3 regions of the Pseudocolwellia antarctica genome follow, and region 3 is predicted to be linked to each of the others. Evidence: predicted binding sites of a transcription regulator. Region 3 holds the regulator's gene; each other region holds the start of a gene.

Region 1 (4,953 bases), 1.1 Mb from region 3:
TACGATCTTCGCAAGCCATTAGCGGAAAGTTGGTTAACTCTTTAGGACGAGCGTTAGGATAAAACTCATCCCAATAACCAGCGCCTATAGCAAAAACACCAATAAGGTTGGCTTCAGAAAATCTGTCGGCGTATTTATCGAGTAAAGCTGGAAGTCTTGATAATGCTTGGCGCAAGTAATCTTTTTTATCATCTAAAACATTAAACAGCAGATAATTGCCATGTAAGTTAGGTTCTGCACAAACACCAAATTGCTCTCTAGCCATAAAAATCCTATTTGTCTGTTACGACTTTATTTTACACATTTTATTATTTAAGGAGATGATCATAATTCTATTGTAGAAAAGCTTTAACGTAGCTTTTTTATAATCTTAAGTATTATAAACTACTTTTAATACTTTGATGAAAGAATCATCGAATATAGTCGATTCTAACTGATTATAAACACTGTAAAAATATCAAATGATAAATATTAAAAAAGCAGCCCGTAGGCTGCTTTACATGTTTAATAAGCTTACTTTACACGTAATTAGCCGCGTGTAAATTCAGGGTATGCTTCCATACCACAATCAGCCTTATCAACACCTTCGTATTCTTCTTCTTCTGTTACACGAATACCCATTACTAGTTTCAATACAAACCAAACGATGAAACTTGTTACAAATACCCAAGTAAATATAGTTGCAGCACCAATCAGCTGACCACTAAATGAAGATGCAGAGTTAGTTACTGGTACTAATAATAAACCAAATAAACCAACTACACCGTGAACAGAGATAGCACCTACAGGATCATCAATCTTAATTTTATCAAGCGCTAAGATAGATAATACTACGATGATACCAGCGATAGCACCAAAGATAGTTGCTTGAATTGGAGTAGGTGTTGAAGGTTCAGCTGTAATAGCAACAAGACCTGCTAACGCACCGTTTAAACACATAGTTAAATCTGCTTTCTTAAATAAGATTTTAGCAAATAATAAAGCGGCAACAGCACCTGCAGCAGCAGCAGCGTTAGTATTTAAAAATACCATAGCAACAGAGTTTGCACTGCTGATATCGCCAAGTTTTAATACAGAACCACCGTTAAAACCAAACCAACCCATCCATAAAATGAATGTACCTAATGTTGCCATTGGTAAGTTAGCACCTGGGATAGCGTTTACTTTACCGTCTGCAGTGTATTTACCTTTACGAGCACCAAGTAATAATACACCAGCTAAAGCAGCAGAAGCACCAGCCATATGTACGATACCTGAACCAGCGAAATCAGAGAAACCAAGGTCACCTAATGTATATAAACCAAATACAGCATCGCCATTCCAAGTCCAGCTACCTTCCATAGGGTAGATAAAGCCAGTTAAAACAACTGTAAATGCTAAGAAAGCCCAAAGCTTCATACGCTCAGCAACTGCACCAGAAACAATAGACATTGCTGTAGCAACGAATACTACTTGGAAAAAGAAGTCAGAAGCGTTTGAGTAAACTGAACCACCGTCAAAACCAGCTTCAGCAGACTCAGCTAAAACAGTTGCAACTAGAGCATCTGCATCTGCAGCACCGTCAAGTGCAATACCGTTTAAGAATACACCACCACCGTACATGATGTCGTAACCGATAACTAAATACATGATTGAAGAAATAGCATATAAGGCTACGTTCTTAGTTAATATTTCAGTGGTGTTTTTAGCTCTAACTAAACCCGCTTCTAACATTGAGAAACCAGCAGCCATCCACATAACTAATGCACCACAAATTAAGAAATAAAATGTGTCCATTGCATATTGAAGTTGAAAAATATTTTGTTCCATAATAATTACTCCTTAAAGTGCTTCAGCATCGTTTTCGCCAGTACGAATACGTACAGCTTGTTCTAAGTTGTATACGAAGATTTTACCATCGCCAATTTTACCTGTGTAAGCTGCTTTAGCGATTACTTCAACTAAACGCTCAACAATATCGTCGTTTACAGCAATTTCCAATTTCACTTTAGGTAAAAAATCTACTTGGTATTCAGCACCACGATAAAGCTCGGTATGACCTTTCTGACGACCGAAGCCTTTAACTTCACTCACAGTAAGACCTTCAACACCTATTTCAGATATAGCTTCACGAACATCATCAAGCTTGAAAGGCTTTATTATTGCATTTATTATTTTCATTTAGTTGACCCCTATGTTTTGTATTAACATCTAATATACAAATGGTATGCCAATTAATTTTTACAATAAAAATCAAATAGTTAAAAGGTTAAAATGTATTTTCAATGTTTTTATTGCACCAAAACAAACCAGTAGAAGTTTGGCATGATATTAATTGGTGCAAAAATAGAGGCAAGATTTAGTCTTTAATTAATAAGCTGAATTTAGAGAAAATAATCGGAGGGGAATTCAATAGATATAAACTTAAAGCCAATTTATATCTATTGAGTTTTTTATATAGAACTTTTAAAAAATAACAGAAGATCCTGGAGATAAAATAGATAAAATACTGAGTCGATCAACATTACAAAAATGGTTAGCAGCAAGTATCATCTTAGGGTTAACTTTTAAATCAGCCAATATTTCGGCGCTAATCAATGAAGATGGCTTATGTTTTTTACAACTATAATTCAATAGCATGGCGCGTTTAGATAAATACAATAACTTAGTTTCAACTGTTGCAAATTCAAAGTCGTATTGGTCTTGATCTCGAATAGGCTCAATTAAAGTATAAGGTAGCTGCCACAGCTTAAGTAAATCGCCACTACATTCCGCATAAGTAAATCCAATTTCACTTTTTTGTTTATCCCATGGCAGTTCAGCAGAGGTAAAAGTATTACAAGCTTCAATTTTAGTCGGCATACTTTGGTGTACCGCTAGTTCGCCAATATTATGTAATAAACCTAATATAAATAAGCGTTCTGCATTAGGTACATTTAATTCTGTCCCTAAAAATTTAATAATTAAAGCACAATCAACAGCTTGTTCCCAAAAGCTTTCTAAATATTCGGGGTCACCATCAATCGATTTAAATGCGTCTGTAATAAAGTAAGCAATAATTAAATTATAAACTTCGGTGATACCTAAAACTAAAACAGCTTTTGAAATGGTTTCTATCTTACCTGGATAATTAAAAAACGAGCTATTCGCTAACTTAAGGATCGTTATTGATAAGGTAGGATCTAAAATTATAATGTCAGCTATGTCATCAATGGTTGATGAATCATTATCAATTAATTCTTTTATACGAGAAAAAGAGTCCGAAAGAATAAAAACTTCTTCAGCATTTTCTGCACATTCAAACGCATTCATAACATAATTTCCTAAAGGTAATAAAAATGTAGACCTACAACTATTTACAAAGTAATGCTTTGCATCGCTAACCGTTTGTTAGCTTAAGTCCATTTTAGATTAATATGGTATGAAGTAAATTTACGCATATTAATAACTCCTTTATCAAAAATAAGGTATTGCCCTTTAATTCCTAGTAAAACACCTGAAACAATTGGCGTTTTGTCAAAATTAAAAGAACTTATCTTTTCTAAGTACTGCTGTACTGGGTAATTTAATTCAATTACTTCACTATCAAGTGATTCAACAGCATCATTACCATATTGTAGTGCAATATCGGCAAGTTTTTGAGAAATTTTAGGTTTTAATTCTTTTGCTCTAGCAATTAAATCTATTTTCTCTGGTGAACCTTTTAGCATAGCTCGCCAATTTGTTTTATCGGCAACAAACTCAGAAAGTGCAATTTCAACTAATCCCGATTGAATTCTAGAAGCCACTTTGAAAATAGGTAAGGCTTGAATTGCACCTTGATCAATCCAACGTGTAGGTATTTGTGTATGCCGAGTTATGCCCACTTTCAACCCTGAACTATTAGCTAAATAAACATAATGAGGCACAAAACAATTCTTTGTTCCCCACTCAGGATCACGACAAGTACCTAAATGATGATGACACGTTTCAGGCTTCATAATACACATGTCACATTGAGCTAATTTTTGCATACATGGGTAACAGTGACCTTGCGAATAACTTTTTTTAGTTTTCTTCCCGCAATTACTACAGTTAATAACACCAATATGTTCAAGCGTGATTTCTTTACCAATAAGTTCATTTAAGGCAATGCTCTGTTCACCAATAGGTAATTGATATTCAATATTGCCTTGTGAATCGAGTTGAGCGGTAAGTTTTCTGAGTGGACCTGTGTCTGATAAGAACATGAATAGAACCTAAATTAGTAAAGAATGTATAAAGCTAATTAATATCAAGTTGATTAATGCTTTTAATAAAGAAATGCGTTTATCTCTCGCTGATGCCAAGTATACTATGAAAACTTAATGCAAACCGCTACTAATCATAAACTTAATATGACCTCAACTTGGTACGTATATTTTTTAAGGTGTTCTGATAATAGTCTTTATACTGGTATAACGACGGATCTAGAACGCCGTCTATTCGAACACAATACTTCTAATAAATTAGGCGCGAAATACACCCGTGTTCGTCGTCCTGTTGAGCTGGTTTATTCTGAGGAACAGTCAAATAGAACAACAGCAAGCAAACGAGAATATGCACTCAAAAAACTAAAAAAAGCAGCCAAAGAATCTCTTGTGATAAAACAATTTACCTCTAAAAAGACGTAATAATAGCTATATTTATCAGTTAAGCATTCAGAAAAAACATCTACCTGCTCTATTCCTTATAACCATCTATTATAACTTTCGATTTTTCCAATTGATGGTGTTAGAATAGCCGCGCTTTAAACCATACGCTCATTACTAATCAATTAAATACACATAAGTGAAAATAATAAACTATGTTTCTTGATGATTTCTACACCACCTCAAACAACAAAATAAACTTCACACGCCAACAGGCAAGTAACTTTGCTAAGCAAGTCGCTGATGATTTTAATCCATTGCATAATATTGATGCGAAAAGGTTTTGTGTACCTGGTGACTTATT
Region 2 (4,953 bases), 1.7 Mb from region 3:
CGGCTGTTAACAATTACTTTAGTGCGTTGCCACAAGATGCTCAATTAGACCCTAAATACTCAATAGAGAAGCAGTTACAGTTTTATGCTCAGCTGCAAGGCTTTAGCAGTAAGCAAAGTATTATTGAAGCGCATCGTGTATTAAGTTTGGTAGGACTTGCTGATAGTTATAAAGTAAAACCTCTAGAGTTATCTCATGGTATGCGCAAGCGTGCGTCTATTGCTCAATCTTTAATGGGTTCTCCAGAGCTGATTATATTAGACGAAGCAACAGCAGGGCTTGATCCTAAACACGCTAAAGATATTAGAGAGATTATTTCTAATCTATCGGGTGATATTACCTTTGTATTAAGCTCACATGACTTGAGTGAACTCGAACGTTTATGTGACCAAGTGTTATACCTAGAAAAAGGTAAATTACAGAACTATCAAGTACAACAAAGCGATGATGATTTACAATATTTAACTCTGCGTATGAAGCAACATACAGATAACTTTGTTCAAGAAGTATCAAATGTACCTGGCGTACAAAATGTCGCGTTGTTGCAAGGTAAAGAATATCTTATTAGTTATAAAGAACTAGAAAATTCAACACCTTTAGATATTGCTTTTTTAACCTTATGTTATAAAAATAATTGGACCTACTCACAATTAGTGAAAGGTAAAACTTTAGAAAACCAATTATTTTAAACTTCCGGTTTTAGAGCGTTAATTTTTGATGAACAAGCGAACAAATAAAGTAACAGTAAAATGATGCAAGCAAACACACAAAAACTTTACGAACTAACGGTTGAAGCTAACGACCTGTTTATTGAAAAGTCTCCGAGTATTAGTACGTCTGTTGGCTTGATGGACAAGGCTCTTCGAAAGAAGGGCATTCCTGCAGATGCCGTAACTGTTGATGCCATAGTAAGTAAGAACCGATTGATTTTCATTTTACTTGATAGCGATACTTCAACTGTAGGTATTGGCTTAGGCAACATAGCAGAAGACAGTATTAATTTAGTTGAGAAAATATCATTAAGCAGTTTAAGCGCTAAAATTATTGCGGATAAACTACTAACGTATTTAACATAAACCTTTAGCTTATAATTGTTGTTACAACAGCGTTTATAAGTTACAGGTGCTGTTTATAATAGCTTTAGAATTGTCACTCAGTTCGTATAGCTTTACCGATAAGCTTTACGTAATAGCTAAAGTTTAAATAAGATCTGATATTGAGCTTAAGCTGAGAACAAAACGTTAAAATGAGATCCGTAAATTGGATATGAAACTTGTAACAGTAATATCAAACACTCTCTAAAGCCATCCGAAACACCCATAAACTATATCTAATATCCCTAAAGTCATTAACACTCTTTAAAGTAATACGCTGATATACCCAAGCAAACTTACACCTAAATTCATATGTAATACCAAACGGATTAAATTCTCGCCCTTCGGGAGCTCATTAGCAAACTGATAACATCACAAAATTAAAAAAATATAGAATAACTATGTTTAATCAATTTTGCTTGTTCTAAGCTTGCTAATGTAGCTCTAAGTTGCTCAATAAATTAATCCGTTTGGTATAAATTAGGTCTTCTTTGAACATACGTAAAGCTTCGTAAAATCCCACTTTAGCGCAGCGCTGCATCATTTAAGGTCATTCAGCACTCGCCTATATCAACCTGAATGTTTAACTAACTGATTTTAAAGTTAAATTTACTCTGATCGTCTTGGTCTGTTTTTTGAATAATAACCAACCAATATATGCTTTATAGTTATCGAGAAATGATATGAACTCTATAAATAATCATTCAAACCAAATGGTTGCTAAGCCTAAAATTAAAATCCTGTTAATTGAGAATCAAAACTATAAACAAAATAATATTGTTGAGGTTCTTGCTGATTCTGAATATGAAGTCTGTTGTGTGCTTAGTACCAATAGCTTGTTTATGGATGGAGCTCTTGTAAGTACTGAAAGTGGTGTCGATGAAGTTACTGATTCTATTTCTTTAGCTAGAGAAGTTGAACAACATGATCCTGATGTAATTGTTATTGATGTTGAGTTTCCAAAAGAGCGCATGCTTGCAAGCTTAAACTACATTTCAAGTAATGCTCTTAAACCTATTGTGATGTTTTCAGAGCAAGATGGTACTGATTTAATTAACGTATTGATTAAATCAGGCGTTACAGCTTATGTAGCAGGGGAAACAGACTTCAGGCGGATCAAATCGATATTAGATACTGCTATTGCACGCTTTGTTTATCATCAAACTTTAAAGCAAGAGTTGGCGATCACTAAGAATAAGCTAACGCACCAACGCACTGTAGAACAAGCCAAATTATTATTGATGAAAAACAAGAGATTTACTGAGCAAGAGGCGTATCACAACATAAGAAAAATGGCGATGAACAACGGTCAGAAAGTTGAAGATGTCGCTAAAAATATTATTTCGTTAGCTTCAATTTTATAAGGCAATAGATCTCGGTTTAAGATGTTTTTATCGTGTATTACTTTATAAAAACCATCTTGAATTGATTGGCTCAAACTCCGAAAATACCTTTCACCTCGTGCTTTATATTTATCGTTTTTCTTGTTTAGGTCGTAAAAAAACAAGATAAATAGCGGGTCTAACTCAACAAAAATCAACAATAAAATCCGTAAAATATCGACTAGATAAATATGCATTAAATTGAATTCATATCTGTTATCAACTGCTTTACCTACTTCTCCTGTAACGCACCAAAAAATCCATTTCCTGTTCAATATAAGTGCAAAAACTTCGCACCAAATAATTGAGTAATTGTTCGATGAAAGTGCAGTTCTACCCATTTCAATATCATAAAAATATACGTGAAACTTGTTAAGCGTCTGTTTTTAATCGTTAAATGTTTTTTGGCACAGTATTCGCAATATATCTATTTATTATAGAAGTGCTTTTTAAATAAAGTATTAGGCATATAAGTATTAGAAATGTTTGTGCTTAACACTATGTATTTAAAAAGTTAAGACACCCTGTTTATTATTACAAAAGTGAAATAGTAAACGTTAAGAGTAATAGCTCTTACACCCCTTAAACTGATGTTGCTGCAACGGCGTAGTTATTTATTAGTTTAGCATTTTGGTTTGTTAAAACTGGATATAAATTTAGTCACGACAAGCTTCACTATTTGGAGAAAACAATGTTTGCTAAACCGTTAAAAAACTTTAATAAGAAAATTTGTAGCGCCATTATTGCTAGTAGCTGTTTATTGGCTGGTGCAGTTACTACATTAACCGTATCTGCTGATGAAATTGGCTTTGCTGAAAAAGAAGAACTTAAGTTTGGTTTTATAAAATTAACTGATATGGCACCTATCGCAATAGCTTATGAAAAAGGCTATTTTGAAGATGAAGGTTTGTACGTAACTATAGAAGCTCAAGCTAACTGGAAAGTATTATTAGATGGTGTAATTGATGGGCGTTTAGATGGTGCTCATATGTTAGCAGGTCAACCTATAGCAGCAACAATTGGTTATGGTACTAAAGCTGAGATTGTTACACCGTTTTCAATGGACTTAAATGGTAACGCCATTACGGTATCTAACAAGATATGGGAACAAATGAAGCCACACATTCCAAAAATGGCAGACGGACGTCCAGTTCATCCAATCAAAGCTGATGCTTTAAAACCTGTAGTAGAAAGCTATATAGACCAAGGAAAGCCATTCAAAATGGGTATGGTGTTTCCTGTATCAACGCATAACTACGAGTTACGTTATTGGTTAGCGGCAGGGGGCATTCATCCAGGGTTTTATGCACCACATAAAGGTGACACTTCAGGCACTATTGACGCACAAGCACTACTATCGGTAACACCACCACCACAAATGCCAGCAACAATGGAAGCGGGCACTATATATGGCTATTGTGTAGGTGAACCTTGGAACCAACAAGCAGTATTTAAAGGTATTGGTGTTCCCGTTGTTACCGATTACGAAATATGGAAAAACAACCCAGAGAAAGTATTTGGTTTATCTAAGTCTTTCACTGAAAAATACCCAAATACAACCTTACGTTTAACTCGCGCTTTAATACGTGCAGCTAAATGGTTAGATGATAACGATAATGCTAACCGTCCAGAAGCGGTGAAAATATTATCGCAATCAAATTATGTAGGAGCAGATTACAACGTTATTGCTAATTCAATGACAGGGACTTTTGAATATGAGAAAGGTGATAAACGAGCAGTGCCTGACTTCAACGTATTCTTCCGTCATAACGCGACTTATCCTTATTACTCAGATGCTATTTGGTATTTAACACAAATGCGTCGTTGGGGACAAATTAGCGATAGCAAACCTGATAGCTGGTACAAAGATATAGCGAAAAAAGTATACCGCCCAGACATCTACATTGCTGCAGCTAAGTCACTTATTGCTGACAAATTAATTAAGGCATCAGAATTCCCTGACTTTGAAAATGAAACAGGATTCCGTAAACCACAAACTCACTTTATTGATAACTTGGTTTACGACGGTAACGAGCCTAATGCTTATATTAATCAATTTAAAATTGGTTTGAAATCAGACGATAAAATTTAATATCGATTCATTCAGTTTAAGCTTAATTGATTAATTACGTAGGTCAGTAATAAGGCCTACGTATTAAGGAAATAATTGTGACCACCTTAATAAGTAAATTTGTAACCAGTAGCGCTGCACTTAAAGAAGTGAAAGTGTTTAAACAAAAGTTCACTCGCTTTAGCGAATATGCAAAACCCGTATTATTACCTATGATAGGTATGCTAATTTTTCTATTTTTATGGACCTTAGCAGCCAGTAGTATTAATACCTCTTTAGGCAAGTTCCCAGGCCCCGCAGAAGTTAGCACTCAAATGGTAAACCTTTATCATGAGCATGTTGCTGAACGCGATAAGGCTGATGCTTTCTATAAAAGACAAGAAGACCGTAATGCTAAACGTATTGC
Region 3 (4,953 bases):
TGCTTACGGTTTAATAGAATGGAAGCAATCACATCAACAAATAATAAAAACGATAGATACAGAATTAACGCCCGACTTTATTGCTGAATCATTAAAAAGTAACACTTTTAGTGAAACTGGAGCGCTTTCTCATATTATCGATGCACAAAGAATGGAACATTATTCGGGTATAGAAGTTACTCACTTTGAATTTCCGAGCTTGACCTTATACCCAGAAAATAAAGATGTTCCATGGAAAATTAGCTCAAAAGAAGGCACACTGTTTAAAAACAATCGTGTAAGCTTAAAAAATAGAGTGAAGTTAGAATCTACGGATCCTGATAGCTTAATACAGCAAATTCATGGAAAATCGATTGAATTAGACTTAAACACAAACATTATTAGCTCAGAACAAGCCATCGTTATTTTAGGTAATGGCTTTACCGTGTACGGTTCTGGATTAATTGTTGATATAAACACCAAACAGATGACATTAACTGAACATGTGCAAACTATTTACCAAAAAACTCAAAAGTAGCTTATTAATTCTCGTATTATCGTCTTTAGCTAGCTCTACAGCTTTAGCTAAAAAGCTCGATATAAATCAAGAATTAAGTATTGATGCCAGCAAACAATCAGCGGATCTAAAAAATAAAATTTTTAGTTACATCGATAATGTAGTTATCAAACAAGGCACCCTAATTATTAAGGCTGACTTAGTACAAGTGATCACCGATGTTGATACAGGTGAAAAAACCTATATAGCTAAAGGAAAGCCAGCAACGTTTGAGCAAACATTAGACGATGGCAAGCCGATTAACTTACAAGCCAACGAAATTAGATACGAACCTTCTTTAAATACTGTGGTTATTTCAGGTAATGCATTATTACAACAAGACGGTAGTGAAGTAAGTGGTAGCAAAATTACTTATAACGCAGAAACAGAATATGTGAATGCTGAAAGTAATGAGAATGACAAAGTGAAAACAGTTATTCAGCCAAAAACTAAAACCAAAATAAACACAGACAAACCACTCGTTGAGGATATTCAATAAAGCATGGCTACCTCTACTCTAATTGCAAAAGGTTTGGCTAAATCATACAAAAGCCGTAAAGTTGTAAAAAATGTTGGCTTAACCGTTAACGCGGGTCAAATTGTTGGCTTACTCGGCCCAAATGGCGCAGGTAAAACAACCTCTTTTTACATGATTGTAGGTCTTGTACCTAACGATGAAGGCTCTATTGTTCTTAATGATGAAGATGTCACCTTATTACCTATGCATGAACGTGCTAGAAAAGGTATTGGTTACCTTCCTCAAGAAGCTTCAATTTTCAGAAAACTTAGCGTTTATGACAACATCATGGCCATTTTACAAACGCAAAAAGCTTTAAACCAAGTTGAACGCGAAGCAAAGTTAGAGCACTTACTAGAAGAGTTTAATATAGGCCACATAAAAGACAATTTAGGTATGAGTTTATCGGGTGGTGAGCGTCGCAGAGTAGAAATTGCACGAGCATTAGCCGCAGACCCTAAGTTTATATTATTAGATGAACCTTTTGCGGGTGTCGACCCTATCTCTGTAGGTGATATTAAAAAGATTATTCTACACTTAAAAGAACGAGGCATCGGCATACTCATAACAGACCATAATGTTCGTGAAACACTTGATGTATGTGAACATGCCTATATTGTAAGTCATGGTGAATTAATCGCAGAAGGTAATGCTGATGAGATACTTTCAAATCAACATGTAAGAGATGTATACCTTGGCGAACAATTTACGCTATAGTTATCAATAAGTATCAATAATGTTTATATGATTAATAGGATAAATAATACGTAGATGCGCCCTTCTTTACAACTCCGTATAGGACAACATCTAACGATGACACCTCAGTTGCAACAAGCAATAAAGTTGCTGCAACTATCAACGTTAGATTTACAACAGGAAATTCAAGAAGCTTTGGAGAATAACCCGTTGCTTGAAGTTGATGAGAGTTCCCCTAACTCTCAGGATAGTTCCGTTAATAATTTAGAAGATGCATTCTCTGCAAACGCAAAAGCGGATACAGATAAAGGCAGCACTGACGGTTCAGAAGACTCTACTCCCTCTATTGATGAAATATCAACGACTGAAGCGATGAGCAATACCGACATCCCCGAAGAACTTAATATAGATACCACATGGGATGAAAGCTACAGCGCAGGTATTTCTAATACAGGTAGTATTAGCTCTCCTTCTGAAGATTATACCTATCAAGGTGAAACCAAAGATTCTCTACAAGATCATCTTTTGTGGCAAATGGAACTAACTCCTTTTAGTGATACCGATAAAACCATCGCCATAGCCATTATTGAAGCTATTGATGAGTCAGGATACCTAACGGTTTCTTGTGAAGACATTCTCGATTGTGTTGGTATTGAAGATCTTGAATTAGACGAAGTTCAAGCCGTACTAAAACGTATTAATGTTTTTGATCCTGTAGGTGTAGGTGCACGTTCTGTTGCTGATTGTTTACTGATACAACTTAATCAATTTGATACCGCTACACCTTGGCTTAAAGAAAGTAAACAAGTTGTAAAAGAGCATATAGATTTATTAGGTAATAGAGATTACCGTCAATTAATGCGTAAAACGCGTTTAAAAGAAGATCAACTACGCGAAGTATTACGCTTAATTCAATCATTAGATCCTCGTCCTGGCGACAGTGTTGTTAAAAGTGATGAACAATACGTGATCCCTGATGTTTCCGTTGAAAAGAAAAATGGTCGCTGGGTAGTAGAATTAAACCCAGACACAGCACCTAAGCTTTCTGTAAATCAACAGTATGCATCGATGAGCCGCTCAATGAAGTCATCAAACGATACACAATATATACGTTCTAACTTGCAAGAAGCTAAATGGTTTATTAAAAGTTTAGAAAGTAGGAACGATACATTATTAAAAGTGTCAAATTGTATAGTGCAGCGTCAACAGGGCTTTTTTGAACATGGTCCTGAATCCATGAGACCTATGGTTTTAAATGACATTGCTGAAGCAGTAGATATGCATGAATCAACAATTTCTCGCGTAACTACTCAAAAGTACATGCATACCCCAAGAGGGATTTTTGAACTTAAATACTTTTTCTCAAGCCATGTAAGCACTGATAATGGTGGTGACTGTTCTTCTACAGCAATAAGAGAGCTTATTAAGAAACTTGTTGCCGCAGAAATTCCAGCAAAACCATTAAGTGATAACAAAATGGCAGAAATCCTTGCTGAGCAAGGTATCAAAGTCGCGCGTCGTACTGTCGCGAAATATAGAGAGTCATTATCAATACCGCCGTCGAATCAACGTAAGAGCTTAATATAATTTTCCAATATGACTAAAAGAGGACGTTAACTTATGCAAATAAACCTAACAGGCCACCATGTAGATATCACTAACTCTTTACGCGAATATGTTAATACGAAATTTTTAAGGCTAGAACGACATATTGATCAAATTAATAATGTATATGTAGTATTAACAGTTGAGAAAATAAACCAAATTGCTGAAGCAACTGTTCATTTAAAAGGTACAGAAGTTCATGCAACGGCAGACAATCAAGATATGTACGCTTCAATCGATGCTTTAATTGAAAAGTTAGATCGTCAAATTTTGAAGTACAAAGGCAAAACCGCAACCCATTAACTCAGTAGAATAAAGTAGGCTTTAGAAGTAATTATGACTTTGCAAGATATCTTATTACCAGATTGCACATGTTGTGCAATTTCTGGTTCTAGCAAGAAACGAATTTTAGACCAAATTTGCACCATAGCCTCCGACAAAATTTCTGAGCATAGTCCGTACGAGTTATTAGAAAGTTTAGTGTCTAGAGAAAAACTAGGCTCTACAGGAATTGGCAATGGCATTGCAATCCCTCATGGGCGACTGGCAAATGCTAAGTCTGTGGTTGCTGTTGTCGTAACTACTGAAACACCTATTGACTTTGACGCGATAGACAATAAACCTGTCGATATTTTTATTGCCCTATTTGTTCCCGAAGATGCTTGTAAAGAGCACTTAACGACTTTACAAAGTATTGCTAAGTTATTCGGCAATAAGCAAATAGCTAAGCAAGTTAGAAAGTGTCAAAGTAATGAAGAATTGTTCAAGCTTATCCAACAAAACACATAAAAAAGGATCGAACAGCTCAATGAAGTTAATTATCGTAAGTGGACGTTCAGGTTCAGGAAAATCAGTAGCCTTAAGAGTACTAGAAGATTTAGGTTACTATTGTGTTGATAATATCCCTGTAAATTTATTGCCTGCACTCGTGCATACCGTGATCAACGATTACGAAAATGTAGCGGTAAGTATTGATGTTCGTAATTTACCTAACAATCCTCAAGATGTTTCCGAAATATTAGATTACCTACCGAATACCGTTGATTTAAACATTTTATATCTGGATGCTGACGACAGTGATCTTATAAGACGCTTCAGTGAAACCAGAAGATTACATCCGCTAATTAAAAAGAATATAGCGCTTGATCAAGCGATTGCATTAGAGAAGAAGTTACTCGAGCCTATTTCAACACGTACAGGGCTTTATATTAATACTAGCCAACTATCTCCTCATCAGCTTGCCGATTTAGTCAGAGAAAGAATTCTCGGTAAAAAGTCAGGTTCTATGGTGGTAGTATTTGAATCTTTTGGTTTTAAGCATGGCGTACCACAAGATGCTGACTATGTATTTGATGCACGGTTCTTACCTAATCCTTTTTGGGATAAAGAACTAAAAACTTATACTGGATTAGATCAGCCAGTTAAAGACTTTCTTTCTAGCCAACCTATCGTTACTAAGTTTATTTGGCAAATTAATAGCTTTATGATGACATGGTTACCTCATTTAGAGCGTAATAACCGCAGCTATGTAACCATAGCAATTGGCTGTACTGGTGGTAAACATCGCTCAGTTTATATTGCAGAACTGTTGGCTAACAAT

What was found. The regulator sigma-54, encoded in region 3, starts transcription at its own class of promoters, with help from an activator protein. The targets are predictions, from matches to a motif close to GTTGGCACGNNNNTNGNNT.
Region 1: the regulator sigma-54 is predicted to act here: its motif matches at 2,196-2,214, upstream of glnK (P-II family nitrogen regulator).
Region 2: the regulator sigma-54 is predicted to act here: its motif matches at 2,880-2,898, upstream of ACPUVN_RS06145 (CmpA/NrtA family ABC transporter substrate-binding protein).

What each region holds. Positions count from the first base shown of each region.
Region 1 is NZ_CP187926.1:3,142,965-3,147,917, forward strand. Features, by position in the region: gene ACPUVN_RS13570 (Dyp-type peroxidase) at 1-265, opposite strand, end outside; gene ACPUVN_RS13575 (ammonium transporter) at 529-1,809, opposite strand; gene glnK (P-II family nitrogen regulator) at 1,822-2,160, opposite strand; gene ACPUVN_RS13585 (HDOD domain-containing protein) at 2,446-3,291, opposite strand; gene ACPUVN_RS13590 (DUF2797 domain-containing protein) at 3,375-4,208, opposite strand; gene ACPUVN_RS13595 (GIY-YIG nuclease family protein) at 4,326-4,631, shown strand; gene ACPUVN_RS13600 (DUF3581 family protein) at 4,805-4,953, shown strand, end outside.
Region 2 is NZ_CP187926.1:1,405,419-1,410,371, forward strand. Features, by position in the region: gene ACPUVN_RS06130 (ABC transporter ATP-binding protein) at 1-689, shown strand, start outside; gene ACPUVN_RS06135 (hypothetical protein) at 750-1,076, shown strand; gene ACPUVN_RS06140 (ANTAR domain-containing response regulator) at 1,778-2,458, shown strand; gene ACPUVN_RS06145 (CmpA/NrtA family ABC transporter substrate-binding protein) at 3,168-4,568, shown strand; gene ACPUVN_RS06150 (ABC transporter permease) at 4,760-4,953, shown strand, end outside.
Region 3 is NZ_CP187926.1:4,263,162-4,268,114, reverse strand. Features, by position in the region: gene lptC (LPS export ABC transporter periplasmic protein LptC) at 1-517, shown strand, start outside; gene lptA (lipopolysaccharide transport periplasmic protein LptA) at 483-1,034, shown strand; gene lptB (LPS export ABC transporter ATP-binding protein) at 1,038-1,769, shown strand; gene ACPUVN_RS18475 (RNA polymerase factor sigma-54) at 1,824-3,335, shown strand; gene hpf (ribosome hibernation promoting factor) at 3,369-3,656, shown strand; gene ptsN (PTS IIA-like nitrogen regulatory protein PtsN) at 3,690-4,142, shown strand; gene rapZ (RNase adapter RapZ) at 4,162-4,953, shown strand, end outside.